Regions from separate parts of the Ferrimonas pelagia genome, predicted to be linked through region 2. Evidence: predicted binding sites of a transcription regulator. Region 2 holds the regulator's gene; each other region holds the start of a gene.
What was found. Region 2 encodes sigma-54, which starts transcription at its own class of promoters, with help from an activator protein. Its sites were predicted from a motif close to GTTGGCACGNNNNTNGNNT; they were not measured.
Positions count from the first base shown of each region.

Region 1: the regulator sigma-54 is predicted to act here: its motif matches at 2,124-2,142, upstream of glnA (glutamate--ammonia ligase).
Region 3: the regulator sigma-54 is predicted to act here: its motif matches at 2,570-2,588, upstream of ABEA08_RS12790 (flagellar basal body rod protein FlgF).

Region 1 covers NZ_BAABJZ010000092.1:26,228-30,284, forward strand. The annotation lists gene typA (translational GTPase TypA) at 1-1,745, opposite strand, end outside; gene glnA (glutamate--ammonia ligase) at 2,197-3,606, shown strand; gene ABEA08_RS14940 (DUF4124 domain-containing protein) at 3,766-4,057, shown strand, end outside.
Region 2 covers NZ_BAABJZ010000105.1:17,431-21,487, forward strand. The annotation lists gene kdsC (3-deoxy-manno-octulosonate-8-phosphatase KdsC) at 1-164, shown strand, start outside; gene lptC (LPS export ABC transporter periplasmic protein LptC) at 161-712, shown strand; gene lptA (lipopolysaccharide transport periplasmic protein LptA) at 771-1,298, shown strand; gene lptB (LPS export ABC transporter ATP-binding protein) at 1,295-2,029, shown strand; gene ABEA08_RS20240 (RNA polymerase factor sigma-54) at 2,091-3,587, shown strand; gene hpf (ribosome hibernation promoting factor) at 3,608-3,895, shown strand; gene ptsN (PTS IIA-like nitrogen regulatory protein PtsN) at 3,895-4,057, shown strand, end outside.
Region 3 covers NZ_BAABJZ010000083.1:24,136-28,192, reverse strand. The annotation lists gene ABEA08_RS12800 (flagellar hook assembly protein FlgD) at 1-417, shown strand, start outside; gene flgE (flagellar hook protein FlgE) at 430-1,842, shown strand; gene ABEA08_RS12790 (flagellar basal body rod protein FlgF) at 2,628-3,368, shown strand; gene flgG (flagellar basal-body rod protein FlgG) at 3,389-4,057, shown strand, end outside.

The DNA.
Region 1 (4,057 bases), on a different contig from region 2:
GTCACTTCCACCAACTCATCAACGTCGATGAATTCCAGGGCTTGTTCCAAAGACATGTTCAACGCCGGGGTCAGGGTCTGCGCTTCGTCCGTACCGGAGGCACGTACGTTGGTCAGCTGCTTGCCTTTCAGCGCGTTCACGGTCAGGTCGTTGTCACGGCTGTGAATGCCGATAACCATGCCTTCGTACACTTCGGTACCGTGGCCAACCATCATGCGACCACGGGCCTGCAGGTTAAACAGGGCGTTGGTCAGAGCCTTGCCGGTCGCGTTGGCGATCATAACGCCGTTAGAACGGGCGCTGGCCATGCCACCTTTGAAAGGACCGTACTGCATGAACGTGTGGTACAGCAGACCGGAACCCGAGGTGATGGTCATGAACTCGGTCTGGAAACCGATCAGGCCACGGGATGGCATGATGAAGTCCATACGGATACGACCTTTACCGTCAGGCGCCATGTCGGTCAGCTCTGCTTTACGCAGACCCATTTTCTCCATGATGGTGCCCTGATGCGCTTCTTCCACATCGATGGTGACGGTTTCATACGGTTCTTCAGTCTGACCGTCAACTTCGCGCATGATCACTTCTGGACGGGATACCGCCAGCTCGTAACCTTCACGACGCATGTTTTCGATCAGGATACCCAGGTGCAGCTCACCACGACCGGATACCTTGAACTGATCCGGGTTAGCGGTTTCTTCAACGCGCAGTGCAACGTTGTGTACCAGTTCTTTTTGCAGACGCTCCAGGATGTTACGTGAAGTCACGTACTTACCTTCCTGACCACAGAAAGGAGAAGTGTTGACCTGGAAGGTCATGGTTACGGTTGGCTCATCAACAGACAGTGGTGGCAGTGCTTCCACTTCGTGAGGACAGCAAACGGTATCGGAGATCTTCAGCTCACCCAGACCGGTGATGGCGATGATGTCACCCGCTTCCGCTTCTTCAATTTCGTGGCGTTCCAGGCCCATGTAGCCCATCACTTTACCCACTTTACCGTTGCGAACCTTACCGCCGGCACATTCGATGGTCACCTGCTGGTTAACCTTCACTTTACCACGGGAAACACGACCAACGCCGATAACGCCCAGGTAAGAGTTGTAGTCCAGCTGAGAGATCTGCATCTGGAAAGAACCTTCCGCGTCACCCGCAGGCTCGGAAACTTCGTCCACGATGGTTTGGAACAGATCGGTCATGTCTTCTTTTTGAACGCCTTCTTCGCTAGAAGCCCAGCCGTTCAGTGCGGAAGCGTAAACCACCTTGAAATCCAACTGTTCGTCGGTCGCACCCAGGTTGTCGAACAGGTCAAATACCTGATCCATCACCCAGTCAGGACGAGCGCCTGGCTTGTCGATCTTGTTGATCACCACGATTGGCTTCAGGCCCAAAGCAAAGGCTTTCTGGGTCACGAAGCGGGTCTGTGGCATCGGGCCTTCTTGAGCGTCAACCAGCAGCAGCACGGAATCCACCATGGACATGACACGCTCTACTTCACCACCGAAGTCGGCGTGTCCTGGGGTGTCCACGATGTTGATGCGGTAGTCGTTCCACTTAATGGCGGTGTTCTTCGCCAAAATGGTAATGCCACGCTCTTTTTCAATATCGTTGGAATCCATCACGCGCTCGTCGAGATCAACGCGCGCGTCTAAGGTGCCGGACTGGCCCAACAGTTTATCAACCAGGGTCGTTTTACCGTGGTCAACGTGCGCGATGATCGCCACGTTACGTAGGTTCTTGATGCTCAAAGTGGTCTCTCCGGGCAAAGGGGTACTAGGAAAAACCCGGCCTTTAATTAGGTCCAGGTTCATGACGACCCCTTCGCGGGGTAAATTCTGGGCGGCGATTGTACTGGAAACCGGTCAAAACCGCGACAACAAAGCATGGTCTAAATCAGATAAATTCTCCACGAACCATGCTACAACAAGATGAAAACAAGAAATGGTCCGCGCCCAGCGGGCTGGATCGCGGCCAAAAAACGGCTCGGAGCGCGGCTGCATTCCTCATTTGAGTGCAAAGCACCAAAATGGTGCATCTGGTCAAATTTTGCGAACCATATTGGTGCAACGCGGCCGTACACCACAAGAACAAACAACAACACTCCTTTTATATCAGTCACTTAAAAAGTTGGCACAACCTTAGCTTTAACCGTGCCAGCTTAGTTTGCCGCTCTATATTCTGCCATTGGAGGCTCTTAGGATGTCCATCGAAAACGTATTGAACCTGATTGAAGAACACGACGTAAAATTCGTCGACCTGCGCTTTACCGACACCAAGGGGAAGGAACAGCACGTTTCTATTCCTGTAAACCAGATCGACGCTGACTTCTTCGAAGAAGGCAAGATGTTCGATGGCTCCTCCATTCAGGGTTGGAAAGGGATCAACGAATCCGACATGATCCTGATGCCGGATCCGGCCACCGCCGTTCTGTGCCCGTTTACCGACGTAGAAACCCTGAACGTGCGCTGTGACATCATCGAGCCTGCCACCATGGAAGGCTACGATCGCGATCCGCGTTCCATCGCCAAGCGTGCCAAGTCCTTCATGCAATCCACCGGCATCGCCGATGATGTGTTCTTCGGCCCAGAGCCTGAGTTCTTCCTGTTTGATGACGTCAAGTACAAGACCGACATGTCCGGCTCCATGTACAAGATCGACGCAGAAGAGGCCTCCTGGAACTCTGACAAACACTACGAAGGCGGCAACAAAGGTCACCGTCCTGGCGTGAAAGGTGGCTATTTCCCCGTATCGCCAGTGGATTCGGCGCAAGATATCCGCTCCGCCATGTGTCTGGTACTGGAAGAGATGGGTCAAACCGTTGAAGCACACCACCACGAAGTAGCCACCGCGGGCCAGAACGAAATTGCCTGTAAGTTCAACAGCATTGTTGAGAAGGCCGATGAGATCCAGGTGATGAAGTACGTGATCCACAACGTGGCCCACGCCTACAACAAGTCTGCCACCTTTATGCCTAAGCCCGTGGTTGGCGATAACGGCTCTGGCATGCACTGCCACCAGTCCCTGAGCAAGAACGGTGAAAACCTGTTTGCCGGCGACAAGTACGGCGGTCTGTCCGAGATGGCGCTGCACTACATCGGCGGTATCATCAAGCACGCCCGTGCCATCAACGCCTTTGCTAACGCGTCCACCAACTCGTACAAGCGTCTGGTTCCTGGCTTCGAAGCCCCGGTGATGCTGGCCTACTCCGCCCGTAACCGCTCCGCTTCCATCCGTATTCCAGTGGTACCAAGCCCGAAAGGCCGTCGTATCGAAGTGCGCTTCCCAGATCCAACCGCCAACCCATACCTGGCCTTCTCTGCCATGCTGATGGCGGGCCTGGACGGGATCATCAACAAGATCCACCCAGGCGAAGCGATGGACAAGGATCTGTACGATCTGCCAGCGGAAGAAGCGGCCGAGATCCCAACCGTTGCCTCCAGCCTGACTCAGGCTCTGGAAGCCCTCGACGCAGACCGTGAGTTCCTGACTGCCGGTGGCGTCTTCTCCAACGATTTCATCGACTCTTACATCGCCTTGAAAGAAGCGGAAGTAGAGCGTCTGAACATGACCACGCACCCGGTCGAATTCGAGATGTACTACAGCGTGTAAGCGCGAGCCAGCTACGGGAAGTAGAACCGCCTCTGCACCCTAAAAAACAATAAGATCGAAGAGGCAAGCTCCAAACCCACCCTGTCACCCAGGGTGGGTTTTTTTTCGCCCGCCAAGCCACTACACTCGGAGGTAACTTCATCCTGAACGGAGTCCTCCATGTCCGCCAAACCGTTACTGCTGTGCTTGCTGATCGCCTTTGGTAGCAACGCCCAGATCTACAAATGGGTCGACGACGACGGCAAGGTACATTACTCCGACAAGCCCCGATCGGGTGCAACGGCGGTCAGCCTCAAGCCGGGCAGCACCGTCCACCTACCCACGTCGACGCGCTCCCTCTCCACCGAGTCACAGGCCGACGAGCAGATCGCCTATCGCATTGATCTGATCGCCCCCGAAGACGAGGCCACGGTCCGCAACAATCAGGGACAGCTGGATCTGCAGATCGCGC
Region 2 (4,057 bases):
AGGTGGGACTGGCGGTGGCCGTCAATGACGCCCACCCCGCCCTGCTGCCCCATGCCCACTACCGCACCTCATTGCGTGGCGGCTTTGGCGCCGTCCGTGAGCTGTGCGATCTGCTGCTGCAAGCTCAGGGCAAACTGGCGGACGCCAAAGGGCTGTCGGTATGAAACGTGAATACTGGATCGGTCTGATCCTTCTGGCATTGGCCGCGGGCCTGTATTGGCGCAGCGTGCAGCTCGAAGAGCAAGCGCCGGCGTTTGACGCCAGCTCCGAGCCCGACTTCGTTGCGCGCGCCCTGCGCACCCGCAGCTACGACGCCAACGGCCGGCTGGCCGCGGAGATCGCCGCCGACAGCATGCAGCACTATCAGCAAGAGGCGCTGACCGAGTTCGATCAACCGATCTACCTGATCTATCCCGAGGATCAGCCCGGCGTCTGGAAAGTCCAGGCCACCAGCGGCCGCCTGCAGCAAAACCGCTACCTGCTGCTGCAGCAACAGGTGGTGATCACCGCCATCGAGCCGGAGGAGCCGCTGCGCACCATACATACCGATCATCTCACCCTGGATCTGGAAACCATGGTGATGACCTCGGACGCGCCAATCCGGGCCGAAGGCGAGCTCTTTACCCTTAATGCCACTGGGCTCTGGGCCGATCTCAACCACAACAAGATTGAATTACAACACGATGTCAACGCGACCTATCAAGTGCAATAACGGCGCCCAACGCCCGAACGCACCCACCCGCGCGATGACCAATAAGGTAAGTAACCACATGACATGTAAAAAACTTCTGGTTTGGGGCCTGTTGCTGCTGACGCCCGGCCTGCAAGCCACCGAAGCCGACTTCACTCAGCCGGTGACCGTCTCCGCCGATCGCTCCAGTGGCGATTTCACTAACCGCACGCTGGAATACATCGACAATGTGCAGATCACCCAGGGCAGCCTTAAGATCCTAGCCGATCGCCTCACCCTAGAATCCAGTGAAGACAAAAGTCATCAGGTGATGATCGCCACCGGCAACCCCGCCACCTATCAGCAGATGATGGACAACGGCTTGCTTGCCAAGGCGCAGGCCAACGAGATCCGCTATGACATCAATACTCAGGATCTGATCATGACCGGCGACGCCGAGTTGAGCCAGGAAGGCAGCTTGGTGCGCGGCGAAACCATCAGCTATAACGCCCGCCTGCAACGCCTAACCGCGCAAGGCAGCGCCGACGAGCAGATCACCACCATTTTTATGCCGACCGAGCGTAATAACGACGAACAAGAGCAACAGCAAACAGAGCCACAACCATGAGTAAGGTAAGCATTCTCAAAGCCGAACAACTGGCCAAGACCTACAGCGGACGCCAGGTCGTCAAGAGCGTTGGTTTGGAGGTCAAGACCGGTCAGATCGTGGGCCTGCTCGGCCCCAATGGCGCCGGCAAGACCACCACCTTCTACATGGTGGTCGGCCTGGTGCAAAACGACAAAGGCCGGATCAGCATTGATGACGAAGAGATCACCCTGCTGCCGATGCATTCCCGCGCCCGCAAAGGGATCGGCTACCTGCCACAGGAATCGTCCATCTTCCGCAAGCTGACCGTGTTCGATAACCTGATGGCGGTGTTGCAGACCCGTAAGGATCTCAACAAAACCCAGCGGCTGGAAAAACTCGAGCAGCTACTGGAAGAGTTCAACATTACCCATATCCGTGAAAGCCTGGGCATGGCGCTGTCCGGCGGTGAACGGCGCCGAGTCGAGATCGCACGGGCACTGGCCGCCGATCCCCAATTCATTCTGCTGGACGAGCCGTTTGCTGGGGTCGATCCGATCTCCGTGATCGACATTAAGAAGATCATCCAACACCTCAAGTTGCGCGGTCTAGGCGTCTTGATCACCGACCATAATGTGCGCGAAACTCTGGATGTGTGCGAATACGCCTACATCGTCAGCCACGGTGAAATGATCGCGCAGGGCGCACCAGAAGAAGTGCTCAACGACAAACTGGTTCGCTCCGTCTATCTGGGCGATCAGTTCAAACTCTAGTGTTGCTCCCTACCGCCCCAATACAGGGACGCCAGAGACACACAACAAGGATCGGGTACCAATGAAGACCTCCCTGCAACTAAAGCTGGGTCAGCAGTTAACCATGACGCCGCAACTGCAACAGGCGATCCGCCTGCTGCAATTGTCCACCTTAGATCTCCAGCAGGAGATCCAAGAGGCGCTGGAATCCAATCCTTTGCTGGAAAGCAGCGACGAGTTTGAACAACAGACTGAGAACAACGACAACAACACCGATGGCACGGCCAGCGACAACAACACAAGCAGCGAGACGAGCTCGGACGAGGGCTTTGAACCCACCGAGCAAGCCGCCATCGAGACACCCGAGGCCCTGTCTCAAACCGATATGTCCGACGATCTGCCACTCGACAGCACCTGGGACGACGTCTATAGCGCCGCCCCTGCCCCAATGGCCAGCGCGATACGGGACGACGACAGCCAGTATCAAGGCGAAACCAGCATGGATCTGCAAAGCCACCTGATCTGGCAGATGGAATTGACGCCGATGACCGACACCGATCGGGCCATCGCCACCACCATCATCGATGCCATCGACGAGCACGGGTACCTCACCGTCAGTGCCGAGGAGATCCTGGAAGCCCAGGGCGCCGACGAGATCGAGCTGGACGAAGTGATCGCCGTCCTCAAGCGGGTACAACAGTTTGATCCCGTTGGCTGCGCCTCCCGCGATCTGGCCGAATGCCTGCAGATCCAGCTGGCCCAGTTACCCGCAGAGACCCCATGGAAGGCAGAAGCCATTATCCTGTTACAGCAACATATGGATCTATTGGCCAACCGCGACTTTCGTACCTTGCTGCGGCGCACTAGACTCAAAGAAGATGAGTTACGAGATGCCATGGCCTTAATCCAATCACTCACTCCCCGCCCCGGCAGCAGCATCGCCGCCAGCGAGAGCCAATATGTGATACCAGACGTCTCGGTCAGCAAGAAACAGGGGCGCTGGGTCGTGGAGCTCAATCCCGATGCGATGCCAAAGCTGCGCATCAATGAGCAATACGCCGCCCTCAGTCGCGGGGCGCGCAACAATGGCGATAGCCAGTTTGTGCGCGGCCATCTGCAGGACGCAAAATGGTTTATTAAGAGCCTAGAGAGCCGAAACGACACCTTAATGAAAGTGGCCAATTGCATCGTTCAGTATCAACAAGGCTTCCTCGAATACGGCGATGAGGCCATGAAACCTATGGTACTCAACGACGTCGCCGAAGCGGTAGACATGCACGAGTCCACCATCTCCCGCGTCACCACCCAGAAGTACATGCATACCCCACGTGGGATCTTTGAGCTAAAGTATTTTTTCTCCAGTCACGTCAGTACCGACGGCGGCGGCGAGTGCTCCTCGACCGCGATCCGCGCGCTGATCAAAAAACTGGTGGCCGCTGAGAGCCCCAAGAAGCCGCTCAGCGACAGTAAGATGGCACAGCTTCTCGCGGAGCAGGGCATTCAGGTTGCACGGCGTACCATCGCCAAATACCGGGAAGCCCTCTCCATCCCCCCCTCGAACCAGCGCAAAACCCTTTAACGCGCAATGGAGGTCACCTTATGCAGATCAATCTTACCGGGCACCACGTCGACGTTACCGAAGCCTTAAGAGACTATGTGCATGAAAAATTTGAGCGATTGGAACGCCATTTCGACCACATTAACAATGTACATGTGATCCTCAATGTACAAAAATTGCAGCAGATCGCCGAAGCGAAGCTGCATCTGAATGGGGGGGAGGTGTTTGCCACCCATGAACATGAGAACATGTACGCCGCCATCGACGGTCTCGTGGACAAGCTAGACCGACAAGTAATTAAACATAAAGAGAAAATTTCCAGGCACTGATGGAGATAACAACAATACTCTCGCCGGAGCGTACCCGCTGTGTTGCGCCCGGCCTCAGCAAAAAGCGGGCGCTGGAGATGATCAGCGAATTGGCTGCCAGCCAGTGCCCAGAGCTGCCTCAACACGAGCTGTTCGAAAGCCTAATGGCCAGGGAAAAAATGG
Region 3 (4,057 bases), on a different contig from region 2:
GCCTCCGGTCTGGTGGGCCAAAAGGTGTTGGTGCCGTCCAATACCGGCCATTTGCCGGATGGCAGCGAGCCGATCGGGGGAGTGGTGACGGTGCCGACGGGCAGCCAGAGCGTGTTGGTTCGGGTCGAGGACGCCAGTGGTCAGGTGGTACGGACCATGGAGCTGCCCACCGGCGGCAGCGGCAACGTGGATTTCAGCTGGGATGGCACCGATGCCGACGGCAACCGTTTGCCGACCGGCAGCTACAGCTTTTCCTCGACCGGCATGGTGGATGGCAAAACTGAGGAGCTCGGCGTGTACACCTACGCCCATGTCTCCAGCGTCACCTTAGGTGGCGCAGATTATGAAACTGTATTGAATTTGAAAGGTTTAGGCGGGATCACCTTGGGTGACGTGCTGGCCGTCGCGGAAGGATAAAGGAAGCTTAGCATGTCTTTTAATATTGCTCTTAGTGGCATTAACGCCGCGCAGAAAGATCTGGATACCACCTCGAACAACATTGCCAACGTCAACACCGTCGGCTTTAAGGAGTCTCGGGCCGAGTTTGCGGATGTGTACAGTAATTCGCTGTTTACCCATGTTAAAACCAACGCCGGCTCCGGGGTGCGCACCTCGAACGTGGCACAGCAGTTTCACCAGGGGGCGATGGACTACACCAACAATGCGTTGGATCTGGCCATTAACGGCAGTGGCTTCTTTGTCACCAGTGCCGACCAAGGCGATCAGGACTTTTCCTACACCCGCGCTGGCGCTTTTCGTTTGGACAACGACAGTTACATCGTCAACGCCCACGGGGATTACCTTCGGGCGTTGCCGACCGATGATGATGGCAAGGTGCAATCCGTCAGTCTGAACACCACCAAGCCGGTACAGTTGCCTCAGACCACGGGTGAGCCGACAGCGACCTCGACCATTGATATGCAGATGAACCTGCCGGCCAATGGCCAGGCGTTGGATCCTCGCGCATTCAATCCGGATGATCCTGACACCTACACCTCTTCGACCTCGGTCACCATTTACGATTCGCTGGGCGAGTCTCATATTCAAACCACCTACTTTGTTAAGTTGCCCTACCCGGAACCCGGCATCGATGCCGATGGCGAGCGCGTCAACAATCAGTGGGCGGTGTTTACTACGGTCGATGGGAAGCCGGTCAGTGTCGATGGCAACTATCAGTACGAAGTGGAGGACACGGCCACTTCGACTAAGTCCATGCGCGCGCGGTTTGATTACGATCAGAACGGCGATGGCAATACCACCACTCACTACGGTGCGGTGATCGAGTTTGATGATACCGGGCTGTTTGTGCTGCCGGAGGGGGACTACCCGTTTAAAACCGAGGCGTTGAGTAACGTGATCAACGGCGGTACCAATAGCGGTCAAACCCTGAGCTTAGACTTTGGCCATCCCGATCGTTCGGACCGACTGCCGACCATGTTTGCGTCGCCGTTTGAGGTCACCGGATTGGAGCAAGACGGCTTGACGGTCGGACGCTTGACCAATGTGGAAGTCAATGAGGATGGCATTATCTGGGCCAGCTACTCGAACGGCATGAGCCAGTCGATGGGTAAGGTGGCCATGGCCCGGTTTGATAATGATCAGGGCTTAGGCCAAGCGGGATCGACCGCGTGGAAGGCCACCTCGGCGTCCGGCAGTGCGGTGATCGGCGAAGCCAATATCGGCTCTTTTGGTTCGATCAACTCCGCCGCGCTGGAGCAGTCCAACGTCGATCTGACCAACGAGTTGGTGGATCTTATCTCAGCCCAACGTAACTTCCAGGCCAACTCCCGCGCGTTGGATGTGTCCAATCAGCTGTCGCAGAATATTCTGCAGATCCGCTAAGCGCGTATTTTGCGTCGACAGACCGCAGCCCTCGGGCTGCGGTTTTTGTTTTTGGGGCAGGAAGGCAGTGACAAGCGGTCAGCAAGGGCAGTGACAAGCGGTCAGCTGTCAGCGATCAGTCAGAGCGCAGGAAGGCAGTGACAAGCGGTCAGCTGTCAGCGATCAGTCAGAGCGCAGGAAGGCAGTGACAAGCGGTCAGCTGTCAGCGATCAGTCAGAGCGCAGGAAGGCAGTGACAAGCGGTTAGCTGTCAGCGATCAGTCAGAGCGCAGGAAGGCAGTGACAAGCGGTTAGCTGTCAGCGATCAGTCAGAGCGCAGGAAGGCAGTGACAAGCGGTCAGCTGTCAGCGATCAGTCAGAGCAAAAGCAAAAGCAAAGCGCAAAGCGCGGTGGCGAGGGAGCCGTTGGCGTGCTGATGTAAGGCGTCGTCCCAGCGTCAACGCCCTGCGTCGCCCAATCATTTGGCGTGTGCAGCGGCTGGTTGCCCTTGTTGGCTTCGCCGTTTTTCGGCCCATGCTCGCTCTTGCTTATAGCTGACGGCTTAAAGCTTACAGCTTACAGCTTAAAGCTTACAGCTTACAGCTTACAGCTTACAGCTTACCGCTGACGGCTTACCGCTTAGCGCCGTCCTTTGCCGCAGGCGGCAAGGTGTTTCCTCAAGACGAAAGGATCGGCCACCGAAAGCGCTGTAAATTTCACCAAATGCTCGTCAAATCAATGACTTTCTTGGTGGCATATAAATTGCTTCGTATATAATCAGACGGATCGGTCGACAGGAACACCAACGTGGATAATTACCTTTACCTTGCCGCCAGCGGTGCCAAGCAGAATATGAATCAGCTGGCCGTGCATGCGAACAACCTGGCGAACGCCAAGAGTGATGGCTTTAAGGCCGACATGCACCAAGCGCGCTCGATGCAAGCCTATGGTGAGGGACTGCCGACGCGGGTGTTTGCCATGACCGAGCGAGCGGCCAGCGATTTTGATGCCGGCGCGCTGAAAACCACTGGGCGCACGATGGATGTGGCCATCAAGGGACAGGGCTGGATGGTGGTGCAGGACGGCCAGGGCGGTGAAGCCCTCAGCCGTAATGGCTCGCTGCGTTTTGATGAGCTGGGCATGCTGCTCAATGGCGAAGGTCGGCCGGTGCTGGCGGACAACGGCCCGGTTTTTGCGCCGCTGCCGATCGAGAAGGTGGAGATCTCAACCGATGGGATCATCTCCGTCCGGCCGCAGGGGGCGCCAGCCAATGCCATGGAGCAGATCGGCCAGTTACGTTTGACCAACCCGCCGCTCAATAGCCTGACCAAGATGGAGGATGGCCTGTTCCGTCGTCTGGATGGCGAGCCCTACTTGGGCGCGGTGGAGGTGGCGCTGCAATCCGGTGCGCTGGAGGGCAGTAACGTCAATCCGGTGACGGAGTTGGTGGGCATGATCGAAGCCCAGCGCCAGTTTGATATGGCGGTCAAGATGATGAAGACCGCCGAAGAGAATGACAAAGCCCACTCGCAGTTAATGCGGGTGTAGGCGACAAGGAGTTTTAAGCCATGCAACCGGCACTTTGGATCAGTAAAACCGGCCTGGACGCGCAACAGACCGACATCGCCAACATCTCCAACAACCTGGCCAACGCCAGTACCGTGGGCTTTAAGAAGAGCCGGGCGGTGTTTGAGGATCTGCTCTATCAGACCATCAATCAGGCGGGCGGGATCAGCTCTCAGAACTCCGAGCTGCCGGCGGGTCTGACGTTGGGGGCGGGCACCAAGGTGGCGGCCACCCAGCGGATCTTCAGTCAGGGCAATATGCTGACCACAGACAACAGTTTGGATCTGATGTTGGATGGCCCGGGATTCTTTGAGATCCAGCTGCCGGACGGCACCGTGTCTTACACCCGCAATGGCCAGTTCACCGTCAATGATGAAGGCGAGATGGTGACACCGGGCGCAGGTTACCTGCTCAACCCGGGGATCGCCCTGCCGGACGATGCGCAAACCGTGACCGTATCGGCCGAAGGCGAGGTGTCGGTTCGGGTGCCGGGTCAGGCGGAGAATCAGGTGATCGGCCAGATCGAGATCAGCAACTTCGTCAACCCAACCGGTCTGGAGCCGATCGGGCAGAACCTGTACTTGGAAACCGGGGCCAGTGGCGCGCCGATCCAGGGCGTGCCGGGGCTGGATGGCTTGGGCAGTATCCGCCAGGGCGCGCTGGAAACCTCC